Regions from separate parts of the Streptomyces sp. NPDC090025 genome, predicted to be linked through region 1. Evidence: riboswitches for the same ligand, from Rfam matches in the RefSeq annotation. Region 1 holds a riboswitch; each other region holds the start of a gene.
What was found. Region 1 has a riboswitch for cyclic di-AMP ahead of ACIPXM_RS17495 (transglycosylase family protein). Riboswitches for the same ligand answer to the same signal wherever they lie in the genome.
Positions count from the first base shown of each region.

Region 2: it holds a riboswitch for cyclic di-AMP, as region 1 does, so the genes downstream of both, ACIPXM_RS28755 (C40 family peptidase) here and ACIPXM_RS17495 (transglycosylase family protein) in region 1, are expected to answer to the same signal.
Region 3: it holds a riboswitch for cyclic di-AMP, as region 1 does, so the genes downstream of both, ACIPXM_RS06615 (M23 family metallopeptidase) here and ACIPXM_RS17495 (transglycosylase family protein) in region 1, are expected to answer to the same signal.
Region 4: it holds a riboswitch for cyclic di-AMP, as region 1 does, so the genes downstream of both, ACIPXM_RS27225 (peptidoglycan DD-metalloendopeptidase family protein) here and ACIPXM_RS17495 (transglycosylase family protein) in region 1, are expected to answer to the same signal.

Region 1 covers NZ_JBIVFL010000006.1:299,905-303,913, reverse strand. Annotated here, with positions in the region: gene eno (phosphopyruvate hydratase) at 1-1,114, opposite strand, end outside; gene ACIPXM_RS17495 (transglycosylase family protein) at 1,448-2,191, opposite strand; cyclic di-AMP (ydaO/yuaA leader) riboswitch at 2,195-2,369, opposite strand; gene ACIPXM_RS17490 (transglycosylase family protein) at 2,627-3,661, opposite strand; gene ACIPXM_RS17485 (cytochrome P450) at 3,880-4,009, opposite strand, start outside.
Region 2 covers NZ_JBIVFL010000015.1:123,277-127,285, reverse strand. Annotated here, with positions in the region: gene ACIPXM_RS28770 (8-amino-7-oxononanoate synthase) at 1-63, shown strand, start outside; gene ACIPXM_RS28765 (hypothetical protein) at 127-738, shown strand; gene ACIPXM_RS28760 (ATP-binding protein) at 949-1,380, shown strand; gene ACIPXM_RS28755 (C40 family peptidase) at 1,521-1,997, opposite strand; cyclic di-AMP (ydaO/yuaA leader) riboswitch at 2,001-2,198, opposite strand; gene ACIPXM_RS28750 (hypothetical protein) at 2,514-2,798, opposite strand; partial or broken gene ACIPXM_RS28745 (ATP-dependent Clp protease proteolytic subunit) at 2,854-2,982, opposite strand; gene ACIPXM_RS28740 (ABC transporter permease) at 3,086-4,009, opposite strand, start outside.
Region 3 covers NZ_JBIVFL010000002.1:120,026-124,034, forward strand. Annotated here, with positions in the region: gene ACIPXM_RS06605 (M16 family metallopeptidase) at 1-263, shown strand, start outside; gene ACIPXM_RS06610 (M16 family metallopeptidase) at 290-1,657, shown strand; cyclic di-AMP (ydaO/yuaA leader) riboswitch at 1,882-2,044, shown strand; gene ACIPXM_RS06615 (M23 family metallopeptidase) at 2,057-2,827, shown strand; gene ACIPXM_RS06620 (GntR family transcriptional regulator) at 2,977-3,678, shown strand; gene ACIPXM_RS06625 (HPr family phosphocarrier protein) at 3,896-4,009, opposite strand, start outside.
Region 4 covers NZ_JBIVFL010000014.1:10,252-14,260, reverse strand. Annotated here, with positions in the region: gene ACIPXM_RS27245 (aspartate aminotransferase family protein) at 1-122, shown strand, start outside; gene ACIPXM_RS27240 (helix-turn-helix domain-containing protein) at 216-860, shown strand; gene ACIPXM_RS27235 (DUF6126 family protein) at 862-1,017, shown strand; gene ACIPXM_RS27230 (tyrosine-protein phosphatase) at 1,040-1,837, opposite strand; cyclic di-AMP (ydaO/yuaA leader) riboswitch at 2,212-2,377, shown strand; gene ACIPXM_RS27225 (peptidoglycan DD-metalloendopeptidase family protein) at 2,382-3,386, shown strand; gene ACIPXM_RS27220 (SGNH/GDSL hydrolase family protein) at 3,572-4,009, shown strand, end outside.

The DNA of each region.
Region 1 (4,009 bases):
CCTCGGTCTCGCCGGAGCGGTGCGACATCATGCACTTGAAGCCGCTGCGCTGGGCCATCTCGACGGCGTCCAGGGTCTCGGTCAGCGAACCGATCTGGTTGACCTTGACCAGGAGGGCGTTGGCGCTGCCCTCCTCGATGCCGCGGGCGAGGCGCTCCGGGTTGGTGACGAACAGGTCGTCGCCGACGAGCTGCACCTTGGCGCCGAGCTTGTCGGTGATGACCTTCCAGCCGGCCCAGTCGTCCTCGAACAGCGGGTCCTCGATGGAGACCAGCGGGTACGCGGCGACGAGCTCCTCGTAGTACTCGGTCATCTCGGCGGCCGAGCGGGACTTGCCCTCGAACTCGTACTTGCCGTCCTTGTAGAACTCGGAGGCGGCGCAGTCGAGGGCGAGCGCGATGTCCTTGCCGGGGACGTAGCCGGCCTGCTTGATGGCCTCGACGATGAGGTCGAGGGCGGCGCGGTTGGAGTCCAGGTTCGGGGCGAAGCCGCCCTCGTCGCCGAGACCGGTCGACAGCCCCTTGGTCTTCAGGACGGACTTGAGGGTGTGGTAGACCTCGGTGCCCCAGCGCAGGGCCTCGGAGAACGACTCGGCGCCGATCGGCGCGATCATGAACTCCTGGATGTCCACGTTGGAGTCGGCGTGCGAGCCGCCGTTCAGGATGTTCATCATCGGAACGGGCAGCAGGTGCGCGTTCGGGCCGCCGAGGTAGCGGAAGAGCGGCAGGTCGGACGCCTCGGAGGCGGCGTGCGCGACGGCGAGGGAGACGCCGAGGATGGCGTTGGCGCCGAGCGAGGACTTGTCCGGGGTGGCGTCCAGGTCGAACATCGCCTGGTCGATCAGACGCTGCTCGGTGGCGTCGTAGCCGACCAGCTCGGGGCCGATCTGCTCGATGACGGCGAGAACGGCCTTCTCCACGCCCTTGCCCTGGTAACGGTTGGGGTCACCGTCGCGGAGCTCGAGGGCCTCGAACGCACCGGTGGAAGCACCGGACGGAACAGCAGCACGACCGGTGCTGCCGTCGTCGAGGCCGACCTCGACCTCGACCGTGGGGTTGCCTCGGGAGTCCAGGATTTCCCGGGCTACGACGACGTCGATGGACGGCACGAGCATCTCCTTCTGGGATGTGACGCTGGTTGTGACGCATGCGGCAAGGTCTCGTTCGCCTTGCGACAAGAGCCTAACCGGCTCAGCGGGTCCGGCCAGCCGGGCGACCGCCCGCTGGGACGAAAAAGGACCCAAGGGCATGCATTTAGAGGCGAAAGGCCCAAGACCTACTGATCGGTAACGGACCGGCGGCCCGGAACCCGGCCGGGGACCCGGCCGGGAACCCCGTACCGGCGGGGCCCTGGCATGGGAAACCCCGGTCCGGAGCGCACGGGGGAAGGGCGCTCCGGACCGGGGTGGTCACCGCGGGGTCGTCAGGGGCGCGATGCGCCCCTCAGCTCACTTCAGGTGGAGCTGCTGACCCGGGTAGATGAGGTCGGCGTCCTGGACGACGTCCTTGTTCAGCTGGAACAGCTTCTGCCAGCCGCCCTTGACGCCGTGCGCCTGGGCGATCTTGCTCAGCGTGTCGCCGGCCACGACCTTGTACTCGCCGTCACCCTTCTTGACCGTCTTGCCGGTGGGCGTGGTGACGGTCTTCTGCGAGGTGCTCGGCTTGGCGCTCGGGGTGCTCTTCGGCGCCTGGCGCTGCTCGCTGCGGGTGGTCGGCTGCTGCGTGCTGCGCTTGGTGGAGTTCTTGGCGGAGCTCGACGGCTTCGAGGCGCTGCCGGAGTCGTTCGAGGAGGAGGACGAGGAGCCGCCGCCGTTGTACGAGGCGCCGGAGAGGCCCACGCCACAGCTCGGCCAGGCGCCCTTGCCCTGGCCCGCGAGGACCTTCTCGGCGATGGCGATCTGCTGCGACTTCGAAGCCTGGTTGGCGGTCGAGGCGTAGGCGGTGCCGCCGTACGCGGCCCAGGTGGAGGCCGAGAACTGCAGGCCGCCGTAGTAGCCGTTGCCCGTGTTGATGGACCAGTTGCCGCCGGACTCGCACTGCGCGACCCGGTCCCACTCGGAGGCGGTGGCGGCGTTGGCGGAGCCCGCGGTCATCAGCGGGGCGGCGACGGCGACGCCCGCCACACCGGCGAGCGTGACGACGCGGGTGGCCTTGGAGGGACGACGGTGTTTGCCCTTGCCGGAAAGCAGCATGGAAATTCTCCTCACCGACGCCTACGAGGTGAGCTGTCGGGTTCGGGCGTAGTGAGTTGCCCGGCCGCGTGACCTAGCACGCGGCTTCACCCCAAGCCGATCGTCGGCCGTCTGTCTCAACGGCCGGGGCCGGCACTTACCTTGGGTCCCCCGCTCCTGCCTACGGCGCTTGCGCGACGACTGTTCCCGTCGGGCCGGCGGCAGGATTCGGCGTTCCGGTGACGGGGCCCGCGGTGGCGAGCGGTGACGACCGTAGACACAAGCCCGGGAGAAGTTCAAAGACCATCAACCCGGAAAAATCGCCCCTACTTGCGCCCCGTCAGCTGCTGTTTGCGCAGGTGAGGGGCGAAGCGGGCAAAGTTTGCGGACGTGACACGCCAGTTCGGCAAGAGAGACCCATGTCTCACTTACGCAGAACGGACATTCAGGGACTGACTACCCCTCGGACGGAACCGCCCCGGATCCCAACTCAAGGCTCTGACCAGGGAGGATGAGGTCGGGGTCGGATCCGACCGTGTTCTTGTTGGCGTCATAGAGCGCCGTCCAGCCGCCGGTGAGGCCGTTGTCGTGTGCGATCGCCGAGAGGCTGTCGCCCGGCCTGACGGTGTATTCGTCCGCCTTGTCCGTCTTGTCGGAGCCGAGCACCCCGCCGAGCCCACTCCCCGGCGCCTTACCGTCGGTTGCGTCACCCTTCACCCCGTCAGTCGGAGCGGCATGCCGTCCGGAATCAGAGCTGTTGCCCGGGATGCCCGATTCATCTGTCGCGGCGTCACCCCGGTGCTTGCCGTTACCGGGGGTCGCGGACGCATCCGGCGTTCCGGACGTTCCCGGCGTACCGGGCGTCACCGATGAGCCCGGCGTGCCCGGCGTGCCCGGCGTGCCCGGCGATACGGGTGTGGTGGGCGTGCCGGGAGTGGCGGGCGTGGTCGGAGTCACCGTGGAGCCCGGGGTGCCCGGCGTGGTGGGCGTACCCGGAGTGGTGGGTGTGCCCGGGGTGGTGGGCGTCGCCGGTCCGGTGGCCGGTGCGGACGGGGTCGCCGTACGACCGTCGGCACCGCTGCCGGGGGCGGCCGGGGTGGCGGGTCCGGCGGGCAGGCCGGAGGTGCGGTTCGACTCGCCGACCGGGCCGGTGGCGCGCGGGGCGGTGCCGGGGCCGGGGTGCACGGCGGGCTTCTTGCCGTCGTGCGTCAGTCCGGCGATCGGGGCGCAGGTGGCCCACTGGGTGTCACCGGCCGCGAAGGCGCGGTCCGCGACGGCGATCTGCTGGGCGCGGCTGGCCAGGTCGGCGCTGGGCGCGTAGGCGAGGCCGCCGTGCCGCTCCCAGCTCTCCTGGGTGAACTGCAGGCCGCCGTAGAGGCCGTTGCCGAGGTTGGCGCTCCAGGCGCCGCCCGACTCGCATTCGGCGACCCGGTCCCAGGTCGGGGCATCGGCGGCGGAGGCGGAGCCGGTGGCGAGCAACGGCAGTGCCATGGCCGATCCGGTGACTCCCGCCGCGACGACGAGGGCGGGGGCCTGGCGGGGTCTGCGGTGACGTCCGTTCCCGGAGCGCATGCGGAGGGCCTTTCGCGTGACTGCTGGGCTGCGGGTGAACGTAGCGGCATTCGAACGTGAGTCACAAGTCGATGCAGCGGAGATCACGCGAAGATCACAGTTCTGATGACCCGTCAGGACTGTTGCGCCCGTTCCGTTCAGACGGGCCGTGGCCCCGTGCCCGGCCGGACTTCCGGGGTGAACTCCACCGGAAGGGTACGAAGCCCCCGCATGATGAGCCCGCCGCGCCAGCGCAGTTCGTCGGGATCGGCCCCAAGTCGCAGGTCC
Region 2 (4,009 bases), on a different contig from region 1:
GGTGCGGAGATCGAGCGGGCGGTCGCGACGATCGTGCGGACGGCGCCGGAGGGCGCCCGCTGAGCCGGGCGGCGTCCGGCCCCTCGGGCCGGGCCGGTTGTCAGTGGGGCTCGCTAGCTTGATCGCATGAGTTCTTCGCTGAGCGTGTATCTGATCGATCCCAAGGCGGCCCGGGCCCTGGTGGGTTCCGGCGACCAGTCGCTGCTCGACGTGGTCCGGGAGAACTTCGCGGCGGACCTGGCGTCGGACGACGACTGGTTCTCCGCGGAGATCGAGGACGGCGCGCCCACCGCGTTCGAGGCGCTGACCGCGGTGGTGCGGGGCGGGCCCTTCGAGGCGGCGCGGCACCACTCCTTCCCGTACGGCTACGCGTACAAGCGGCTGTGCTCGCTCACCGGTTCCTTCCTCGACAACTCGGCGTTCTCGCCGTTCCGCGGTGACTGGCTGGAGGTCGTCGACGAGGGTCTGACGGCGCTGCGGATCACGGCGGTGTCGGTGGCCGAGTTCGGCTACGGAGGCGGGCTTCCGCAGCCGATACCGCGGGACGACCTGCCGCGCTGCGGCGAGTGGACCCACGAGCAGTGCCTGGCGGCACTGGAGCAGTTCGAGCGGACGAAGGAGGCCGGGCACGCGCCGCCGCTCGACCCCGAGGTGGTGGCGGCCGTGCGGGACGTGACGGGCTGGCTGCGGCACGCGGCGGCGCGGCCGGGCTTCGGGGTGATCGGCTTCGTCTCATGAGCGGGGCGCTGCGCCGGACGGCGGGCCGACGCCCGGGAGTCCCCGACCGGTGCGGGCAGGAACGATCCGGTCGCCCGTCGGACGCTTCACCGCTTCGGGCGACAGATATCCGTATATCTGGTGGATCGCCTCCCGCGGGCCCGGCATCGGTGGCAGTCTGACGCGCAGTGCAGTCCGGGCGTCGCCCGGTGGGAAAGGGACGGCGTCGCCATGGCAGACCTCCAGGAAGCAACCGTCACGCTGCCGAGCGACCCCGCGTCGGTCTCCGTCGCGCGGCGGTACGTCGCGGAGGTGCTGTCCTCCTGGGGCCTCGGTGACGCGACCGGTCTGGCGGACACGATCCGGCTGATCGTGTCGGAACTGGCGACCAACGCCGTACAGCACACCTTCGGGCAGTCGCCCACCTTCACGGTCGACCTGCGTCTGGAGGAGGACGAGCGGCTGCGGATCGGGGTGACCGACAGTCACCCGCGCTGGCCGCAGCGGCTGCCGGCCGCCGTCCAGCAGGACAACGGGCGCGGGATGGTGATCATCCGCTCGCTCGCGGCGGAGGCGGGCGGCAGGCTGTCCGTGACGCCGACCCCGGAGGGCGGCAAGACGGTGTGGATCGCGCTGCCGTGGCGGGCCGTGGTGCCGAGCTGACCGCAGCACCGGACAAGGCGCCCGGACGTGTAGGGCCCGGAGGCTTGGGGCCCGGAGGCCCGGGGGCCCGGGGGCCCGGCGGCCGGGTGCTCCTGGGACGGGAGCAGCGGGCCACCGGGCGTCCCGGTGGACGGAGCGGGTCAGCGGACCCGGCCGTAGTAGACCTTCGACGACCAGATCCGCTCCAGCTTCACCCAGGAACCCGTCTTGGGGGAGTGCCAGATCTTGTTGTCACCCGCGTAGATACCGACGTGGTAGACCCTCCCGCCGGAGTGGAAGAAGACCAGGTCCCCCTTCTGCCTGCTGCCCGACGAGATGTGCCGGGTCTTGTTGTACTGCTGCTGCGCGGTGCGGGGCAGCGTCTTGCCCGCCTTCTTGTACGAGTAGAGCGTGAGCCCCGAGCAGTCGAACCTGGTGGGTCCGGCCGCGCCGTACTTGTAGGGCGATCCCTTCTTCGAGGCCGCGATGTTCAGCGCCTTGTTCGCGTAGGACGTGGCGGCCTGGGCCTCCGGCGCCGCTCCTGGGGCGAGCAGCGTGCCGCCGACGGCGGCGAGGGTGAGAGCCGAGACGGCTCCGGCCCGGGACAGCAGGGACGGGACATGTTTCTGCGCAGTCATGCGCAACCCTTCGTCAGCCGCCTGCGAAGGATGACCTGTCGGGTTCGGGCTGGCGAAGTTGCCCGGCCGCTCGCACGGCTTCACCCCGAGGAACGTCCGCACTGCTCGGACGTCCCGTACTGCTCGGGTCCTCCACTCCTGCCGATCCACTCCTGTCGACCAGTCGTCCGGGACGGCGGCAGGACTCGGCGTCCGCCCGGACCGCCCCGCCGTGGGTGGCGGGGGCTTGTCGTCGACGAGGATCTTGACCCACGGGCAGGGCGAAATCCGAGCTGAAACGGCGATATGTGAGGCTCCTCACGACTGATCCATTCGAGTGGACAGTCAGGTTTCGCGATCTTCGGAGGTTTGGCCGACGAGCCTCCCACCAGCGGCGGAACGCAATATTCCGCCAAATGCGTCTACCTGTTGCGCAACTCTCGGGGATCCTCTGTCGACAGATCGACTACACCGAACGGGGGAGGGAATCTGCCGCTCCGGTGCTCCGTGTGGACCTCGACACGACACGCGTGACTGTCAACTGGCCCTGACTTCGCGGAGGGTGACCCGGTCCGATCGGCGGGCTCCGTCCAACACCCTGAGCGCACGCGCCAATGCCTCCGCGTGGACCTCGCTCTCGCCCCGCAGACGCATGAGGGTGAGCGCGTCCCGCAGGGCCGATGCGCGCCCGACCAGGGCCTGGGCCGCCCGGAGCGCCCCATAGGTATGCGAGCTCCTGGATGGATTGATCCGCCCGAGCAGGTCGACGACTTCGAGGTGGGCGTCGACGAACTCGCCCTCGGCGCGGGTCAACGCGGGCAGCGGCGGGCGCGTCGAGCACCGTCGTACGGCTCAGCTCGGCGTCGATCAGAGCGCGGTCCCGGCCGGTGTGCCCGGCGAGCAGCCCGATGGCCAGCTCCCGCTGGCGCGGCAATTCCCCGGCCTGGATGCCGAGATCGCTGTGCCGGCCCCGCAACGGCTCGTCGAGCGACGGCTCCTGGAGCACGATCCGGGCGCCCGGCAGGGCGAGGCGCCGCCCCGGGGTGCCGGCCGCGAGCAGCACGATCCGCTCGGCGAGCAGCTTCTCGTACGGGTCGAGGGTGCAGGGGTCAGCCGACCGGGGCCGCCGCCGGGGCTCCGGACGGCGCCGGGGTGCCGGTGTCCGGCGTGCCCGGGGATCCGGCCGACCGGCCCGCCGCGCGCCGACCGCCGATCAGCACGGCCGCGAGACCGGCCGCCGCCCACAGCGCCAGGATCAGCAGCGGCGTCCCGGCGCCCGCCCCGTCGAAGGACGACACCGAGCGCAGGGCGGTGCCCGCCGCGCCCGGCGGCAGCCACTGGCCGAGGGTGCCGACCGGCGCGGGCAGCAGCTCGGGCGCGCTGGTGATGCCGGAGAAGGGGTTGCCGAGCAGCACCATCAGGACCGCGCCGAGGCCGATGCCCGGCTTGCCGACGAGCGCCGCGATGCCCGCGATCGCCGAGCCGACGGCGAGCACGGTGAGCGCGAGCACCCCGGCCTCCGCCCACCAGGCGCCTTCGAGCGCGCCGAGCCAGCTGTCGGCCAGGCTCGCGCCGACCACGCCCGCAAGGAGTGCCGCCCCGAGCAGCGCGAGCGCGGCACGGGCGCCGCGCAGGCCGAGCAGCGTCGCCACGATCCCGGCCGCGGCCCCGGCCATGACCAGCGGCAGCAGCCCGGCCCCGAGCACCGCGCCGCGCGGATCGGCGGCGGGCGCCGGGACGACGTCGGTCACCTTGGGCACGGCGCCCGGCGGCAGCTGGGCGGCGACCGCCTCCTTCAGGAGCCCCGCGACCACCGGGCCCGCGGCGGTCGCGGTGAGCAGCTCGGGCCCCTGCGGGGTGACCACCACGGCGCCGTACACGGTCCGGTCCTCGATCGCGGCCCGGGCGGCGGCCGCGTCCGGGTAGCGGTGCACCTCGAAGGCGCCCTCGTGCGCGGCGAGCCGCTGTTCGAGGGCCGAGGTCGCGGTGGCGGGCCCGGCCACCCCGAGCGGCAGGTCGCGGGGCGCCATCCG
Region 3 (4,009 bases), on a different contig from region 1:
CCCAGTTGGAGCGCGAGTGGCTGGACCGGCTGGGCACGGTCGCGGGCCGCGCCGACGAACTGTGCCGCTTCGCGGTGCTGTTCGGCGACCCGCAGCTGGCCCTGACCGCCGTCGACCGGGTGCTCGACATCACGGCCGACGAGGTGCGCGAGGTCGCCGCCGCGCGGCTGCGCCCGGACAACCGCGCCGTGCTCGTCTACGAGCCGGTGGCGGGCGCGGCCGACGAGACCGACAGCGACGAGGAAGAGGGGGCGGACCAGTGACCGACGCTGCCGCGTCTTTGACGAGCATGACCTTCCACCCGCAGCCGCAGCCGGGCGACGCCAGGCCCTGGGCCTTCCCGGCGCCCGAGCGGGGCGCGCTCGACAACGGTCTGACCGTGCTGCGCTGCGACCGCCCCGGCCAGCAGGTGGTGGCCGTCGAGATCTTCTTCGACGCCCCGCTGGACGCCGAGCCGGAGGGCCTCGACGGTGTCGCCACCATCATGGCCAGGGCACTGTCCGAGGGCACCGACCAGCGCTCCGCCGAGGAGTTCGCGGCCGAGCTGGAGCGCTGTGGCGCCACCCTGGACGCGCACGCCGACCACCCCGGCGTCCGGGTCTCCCTCGAAGTCCCGGTCTCCCGGCTGCCGAAGGCGCTCGGTCTGCTCGCCGAGGCCCTGATCGCCCCGGCGTTCGCCGCCGACGAGGTCGACCGGCTGGTCGCCAACCGGCTCGACGAGATCCCGCACGAGTCGGCCAACCCGGCCCGGCGCGCCGCCAAGCAGCTCTCCAAGGAGCTCTTCCCGGCCGCCGCGCGGATGTCCCGGCCGCGCCAGGGCACCGAGGAGACGGTGTCGGCGATCGACGCCGCCGCCGTCCGCGCCTTCTACGAGGCGCACCTGCGCCCGGCCACCGCCACCGCCGTGGTGGTCGGCGACCTCACCGGCGTCGACCTGGACCAGGTCCTCGCCGACACCCTGGGCGGCTGGAGCGGCAAGCCCGCCGCGCCCCGCCCGATGCCGCCGATCACGGCCGACGACACCGGCCGTGTCGTCATCGTGGACCGGCCCGGCGCCGTCCAGACGCAGCTGCTCATCGGCCGCGTCGGCGCGGACCGCCATGACAGCGTGTGGGCGGCCCAGGTGCTCGGCACGTACTGCCTCGGCGGCACCCTCACCTCGCGCCTCGACCGCGTGCTGCGCGAGGAGAAGGGCTACACGTACGGCGTGCGGGCCTTCGGCCAGGTGCTGCGGTCCGACGACGAGGGCCACGGCGCCTCGATGCTGGCCATCAGCGGCTCGGTCGACACCCCCAACACCGGTCCGGCACTTGACGACCTGTGGAAGGTGCTGCGCACCCTCGCCGCCGAGGGTCTGACGGACGCCGAGCGGGACGTCGCCGTGCAGAACCTGGTGGGGGTGGCGCCGCTCAAGTACGAGACGGCCGCCTCGGTCGCCGCGACCCTCGCCGACCAGGTCGAGCAGCACCTCCCGGACGACTACCAGGCCCGGTTGTACGCGCAGCTGGCGCGCACCGGCACGGTGGAGGCGACCGCCGCGGTCGTCAACGCCTTCCCGGTGGACCGGCTCGTCACGGTGCTCGTCGGCGACGCCGCGCAGATCGCGGAGCCGGTGCGGGCCCTCGGCATCGGTGAAGTGACGGTCGTCACCGGCTGATTGGACCGCCGCCCCGCGCGCGCGGCGTACGAAGGAAGGACCCTGGCGATGCACTTCGCCAGGGTCCTTCATCTTTGGGTGATTTGTCCGGATTGCCGATGAGTGTGACTGAATGCCCTGTGGCATGTCTTACAAACAGGCGTGTCTGTTTGGTGATTGACGCACGATCGGCCTAGCGTCAACCCGACTGTCCGCCCGTCGTACGACGCCGCGCCCGCGGCATCGGACAGTCATCGCCGAGTCCCCGTCAGGCGCGAGCCTGGGGAGCCGGGGACCCACGCAGTCCCTGGGGTGAATCGGACGCCTTCGCTCAGGCGGAGGGGCCCGTAGGAGACCTTCCTGCTCCGAACCCGTCAGCTAACCCGGTAGGCGAGAGGGAAGGAAAGGATCAGCCACTACATGGCGTTCACCCGTGCCACCGGGAAGCATCGTGGTCCGAGCCGGATGGCGCGCCGCAGTGCGGGCATCGCCGGCGTCGCGACACTGGCCACCACCGGCGTCATCGGCACCCTCGCCTCCCCGGCGCTCGCCGCGGAGCCCGAGCGCCCCTCTCCCGAGGACACCGGCCTCACCCAGGTGATCGCCGCGGAGACCCTCACCGAGCGCGTCGACGCCCAGGTCGCCGCCCAGGAGAAGGCCGCCGCCGAGGAAGCCGCCCGGATCAAGGCCGCCGCCGAGGCCAAGCGCAAGGCCGAGGCCCGCGCCAAGGAGCTCCGCCAGGCCAAGGAGCGCGCCGCCCGCGAGGCCGAGCGCAAGCGCCTCGCCTCCTTCCAGCTCCCCGTCGCCGGCTCGTACGTGACCACCGGCTACAAGACCGGCGGCTCGCTCTGGTCCTCCGGCAGCCACTCCGGCATCGACTTCCACGCGGCCTACGGCAGCACCGTCGTCTCCGTCGGCTCCGGCACCGTCGTCGAGACCGGCTGGGGCGGCGCCTACGGCAACAACATCGTGATCCGGATGACCGACGGCACGTACACCCAGTACGGCCACCTCTCCGGCATCACGGTCTCGGTCGGCCAGCACGTCACCCCCGGCGACCGGATCGGCATCTCCGGCTCCTCCGGCAACTCCACCGGCCCGCACCTCCACTTCGAGGCGCGCACCAGCCCGGAGTACGGCTCCGACATCAACCCGGTCTCCTACCTCCGGGCCCGCGGCGTCAACGTCTGACCCACCGCGCACCAGGCACCAGAAAGCCCCGGCTCCCCGTGAGCCGGGGCTTTTTGCATTCCTTGTCACCAGGCACCGTCGGAATTTCCGGCGTCCTGCAATAGAGTCGCGGGAACGCGGTGGGAATTTCACGGAAGCGGAGGTCGGACATGCGCGTTCCGGCGCACTCGGTATGCACGGCGATCCGGGACGACATCGTCACCGGGGTGTATCCGCGCGGCGCCAGACTCACCGAGGAGCAGCTCGCCCGCCGCTACGGCGTCTCCCGGGTCCCGGTCCGCGAGGCGCTGCGCACCCTGGAGTCCGAGGGCTTCGTGGTCAGCCGCAGGCACGCCGGGGCGCAGGTCGCCGAGCCCACCGAGCGTGAGGCCGCCGACCTCCTCGACATGCGCGCGCTGCTCGAACCGCTGGGCGCCGCGCGGGCCGCCCAGCGCCGCACCGACGCCCACCTCAAGGTGCTGCGCGGCCTGGTCAGGCTGGGCCAGGAACGGGCCCGCAGGGGCGGCGGCGCCGATCTGGCCGCACTCGGCGGCTGGTTCCACGAGACCCTGGCCCAGGCCGCGGGCAGCCCGCCGCTCGGCGCGCTGCTCACCCAGCTGCGGCACAAGATCGCCTGGATGTACGTGGTCGAGCCGACCGCCCGGCCGGTCGAGGCGTGGGCCGAGCACGGCGCCATCGTCGACGCCGTGGCCCGGCGGGACGCCGAACGGGCCCGCGCGCTCACCGCGCTGCACGGCGAGCGGGCGGCGGCCCTGCACCGGCTGAAACGGGCGGAGCGCGCGGACCGGACCGGCCGGAAGGGCGTGAGGGTTTCGCAACATGCCGTCAACAGCGCGGGACCCCGGAATTAACACGGAGCCCGTATAACGGAGCCCGTATACAAAAGAGGCGGGAATTCCGGGTGGTGTTTTCGGGTGCCCGGAGCGCGCTGAATTCCGCTATTTCGGATCCCCGCCCCGGGCCGGGTTCCGTTCCGGCCCGAAAAAGAGACCGGAAAAGAGAAACGGCCGTGCCCGCCGGAGAACCGGGGGACACGGCCGTGTCATGACCGTCGTCGGGGAGGACGGGTCAGACGGTCTCGGGGAGCTCCTCGAGACCCTCGGCGACCAGCTTCGCCAGGCGGTCGAGCGCGGCCTCGGAGCCATCGGCGTCCGAAGCGAGCACGATCTCCTCGCCGCCCTG
Region 4 (4,009 bases), on a different contig from region 1:
AGCGGGACGTCGACCGCTTCCTGGCCGCCTTCACGGCGGTGATGGACGACGCCCACGGGGGCGGCGGGCTGATGTGGGACTTCGGGAAGACCCTGGTGAAGCAGGCGGTCGCGCAGCGCTGAGCCGGGCGCCCCCCGATCGGTACGGGGGCGCCGGACTTTTGCCTCTGAGGCAAGAAAATTGCCTCAGAGGAAAGTTCCTGGCGGAATGTACCCATGGACCGAGTCCCCGACGTCCCACCGGACGTCCTGCCCGGAGGACTGCCCGACGGGCTGCCCGATGTCGCCCCGCAGCTGCGCGCGCTGCGTCGGCGGCGCGGGCTCACCCTGGAGGCCGCCGCCCAGCGGGCCGGGCTCTCCCCGGCCCACCTCTCCCGCCTGGAGACCGGCAACCGGCAGCCTTCGCTGCCGATGCTGCTCGCCCTGGCCCGTATCTACGGTACGACGGTCTCCGAGCTGCTCGGCGAGGTGGCGCCGGAGCGCGACCCGGTGATCCGGGGCGCGCGGGCCGAGCCGGTCGAGGCCGACGGCTGGGTCTACCGGCCGGCCGGAGCCGCGGGCCGGGCCATGCAGGCGCTGCGGGTGCACGTGCCGTACGCCACCAGCGCCGACATCGTCCGGGTCCACCCGGGCGAGGAGTGGCTCCACGTCCTCGAAGGCCGGGTGCGGCTCGCGCTCGGCGACGCCGTGCACGTGCTCGAACCGGGCGACGGCGCGCACTTCGACTCGTTCACCCCGCACCGGATCGGCGCCGCCACCCGCGGCGGCGCCGAGCTGCTGTTCGTGCACACCCTGCTGCAGAGCCCCGTCGCCGAGCTGTGCCTCGGCGGCAGGGGCTCGACACACCCCGGAAAGGACTGACATGTCCGAGAAATCCGCACCGGTCACCGGCGAGGAGCGCGGCGAGGGCAAGTTCCCCAAGGGGCTGGTGCTCCGGCTCTTCGCCTATCTGGTCGCCGGCCACCTCTTCGCCGCCTTCCTCTACCTGCTGTTCGCCATGGGCGCGCAGAACCAGTAGTCCCGCCGGGGCGCGGCCTCGCTCACGCCTCCGTGAGCAGGTGCTCGCGCAGTCGCTCCAGGGTCTTCGGCGCGAGCTGGAGGCCCTCGGTGAGATAGGCGCCGACCGAGCCCCAGGTCTCCTCGATCATGTCGAAGGCGCCGCGCAGATACTCCACCCGCGCGTCGAACAGCGGCGCGAGCAGCTCCATCACCTCGGGCGACATGGCGTCCGGCGCGGTGGAGCTGCGCTGCACCTTGTAGCGCCGGTGCGGGGCGTTGGACTTCACGTAGTCCGCCTCGATCGCCGACCGGTCCACGCCGACCGCGAGCAGCGCGATGGCGATCGCGAGCCCGGCCCGGTCCTTCCCGGCCGCGCAGTGCATCAGGGCGGGGACGCTGTCCTCGGCCATCGCGTGCAGGATGCGGCTGTGCTCGGCCGTCCGCCGGACGACCATCTTCCGGTACGACTCCGTCATCCGGGCCGCGGCCTTGCCGTCGCCCAGGATCTCGCGCAGCTGCTGGATGTCACCGTCGCGAACCAGCCGCCAGAACTCCTTGCCGTCCGCCGGGTCGTTCAGCGGTATGTTCACGTTCCGCACACCCGGAAGATCCACGTCCGGACCCTCCACCCGGACGTCCGCCTCGTTGCGGAAATCGAAGACGGTGTGCAGGTCGAGGGTGGTGAGGAAGGCCGCGTCCGCGGCAGTGGCGTGGGCCAGGTGGCCGCTGCGGAAGAGCCGGCCCGGGCGGACGGCCCGGCCGTCGGAGGCCGGCAGTCCGCCGAGGTCGCGGAAGTTGCGTACGCCGGTGAGTTCGGGCTCGGTCGTGGCTTGTGTCACGGTTGCTCCTGGTCGCTCGATCGGTTCCTGGGGCAATCATCACGGCTGGTGAGCCCCGTCCGCACCCCCATCGGACTGGAATGGGTGATCTGTCCGGATTGGGTGATTGTGTATAAGCCGCCCTGTTTCCAGGGGAGATGAGCGCGGCGGCGTGAGGAGCGTCATAACCGTGACGGACCGTGGTTGATCATCTTTTCCAAATTCCCCCCGGCAAAGGGAAATCGAGGGACCGTCATCGACGGAGGGTGACGGGAATTCCGGCCGGAATTCAGCTGCCACCGAAAACCAGGCAACCCGTGGCTTGTTCCCGCCGTCCCGGCTCGTCTAGCGTCGCGCTCAATCCGGTCGGACCGCCGAATCCTGCCGCCGACCGGAATCCGCACCCACCCGTACCAGGCAGGAGCGGGGGACCCAGGTACCACGCCGATCCCTCGAAGCTGAGACCGAGAAGAACGGCTCGGGGTGAAGCCGCGCGACCGCGCGGCCGGACATCTCCAGTCCGAACCCGACAGCTCACCTCGCAGGCGACGGAGAGGAATTCGCCATGCCCGCGAAGGGTAAGCACCGCCGTCCCAAGGTCAACCCGATCACCCGCGGGTTCGTCGCCGCCGGTACCGGAGGCGCCGTCGTCGCCCTCCCGCTCATCGGCGCCACCGGCGCGCACGCCGCCGAGCAGGCCGCCCCGGCCGCCGCTCCCCGCCAGGCCGTCGCCGCCGCCGTGCCCGCCGCCGCCCCGAAGGCCGCGGCCAAGACCCCGGCCGCCGAGCAGTACACCGTCGTCCGCGGCGACTACCTGTCCAAGATCGCCGTCGAGCACCAGCTCACCGGCGGCTGGCACAAGCTCTACCAGGACAACCGCCAGATCGTCGGCGAGAACCCCTCGCTGATCCTGCCCGGCATGAAGCTCACCCTCGGCGGCAAGAACACCGCCAAGGCCCCGGCCAAGGCCGCCGCGCCGAAGGCCGCCTCCGCCGAGCGCTCCACCGCGTCCGCCAAGAGCGGCTCCGCGAAGAACGGCGACGAGGCCCCGAGCCGCGCCTCGCGCGGCGCCGACCGCTCCTCGGCGTCCTCCGCCGCGGACTCCGCTTCCTCTTCCTCCTCGTCGGCGTCGTCGAACTCGTCCGCCGCCGGCACGGCCTCCTCCTCCGGCTGGGTCGCCCCGGTCGACGGCGGCATCTCCACCCCGTACCGCGCCTCCGGCTCGATGTGGTCCTCCGGCTACCACACCGGCGTCGACTTCATCGCCTCCTCCGGCACCACCGTCCGCGCGGTCGGACCCGGCACCGTCTACTCGGCCGGCTGGGGCGGCTCGTACGGCAACCAGGTCGTCATCCAGCACGCCGACGGCACCTTCTCGCAGTACGGCCACCTCTCCTCGCTGTCCGTCTCCGCCGGCCAGACCGTCAGCGGCGGCCAGCAGATCGGCCTGTCCGGAGCGACCGGCAACGTCACCGGACCGCACCTGCACTTCGAGATGCGGACCGGCCCGGAGTACGGCTCCGACATCGACCCGCTGGCCGCGCTGCGCCAGCACGGCGTGGGCATCTGATCCCGGATCAGCCCGCCACGCGGACACCCCGGAGGCCCGGCACCCTGTGCCGGGCCTCCGGCACGTCCGGCGTGTCCCCGATGTATTCCGGCTTGGCGAAGTCTTTATCGGTGGCATATGTCACCCGCCGTCAACCCCTCCTTACGGTCGCGTAGGTCACATCCCGCGAGGAAAGATGTGCTCCCGTGGCAGACGATTCGAGATCAACAGACAGCAGCGCGATCGGGTCGTACGCGGCGATCGGTGACAGCTTCACCGAGGGCGTCGGGGACCCCGGGCCCGATGGGACGTACGTCGGCTGGGCGGACCGGTTCGCGGTCCTGCTCGCCGACGAACTGCCGGAGGCCGAGCACGACGACTTCCGGTACGCGAACCTCGCCGTGCGGGGGCGACTGCTCGACCAGATCGTCGCCGAGCAGGTCCCGAGGGCGAAGGAACTCGCCCCCGACCTGGTGACCTTCTGCGCCGGGGGCAACGACATCATCCGCCCCGGCACCGACCCCGACGACGTCGCCGAGCGCTTCGAGCGCGCGGTGGCCGACCTCAGCTCCGCCGTCGGCACCGTCATGGTGACCACCGGCTTCGACACCCGTGACGTGATCCTGCTCAAGCACCTGCGCGGC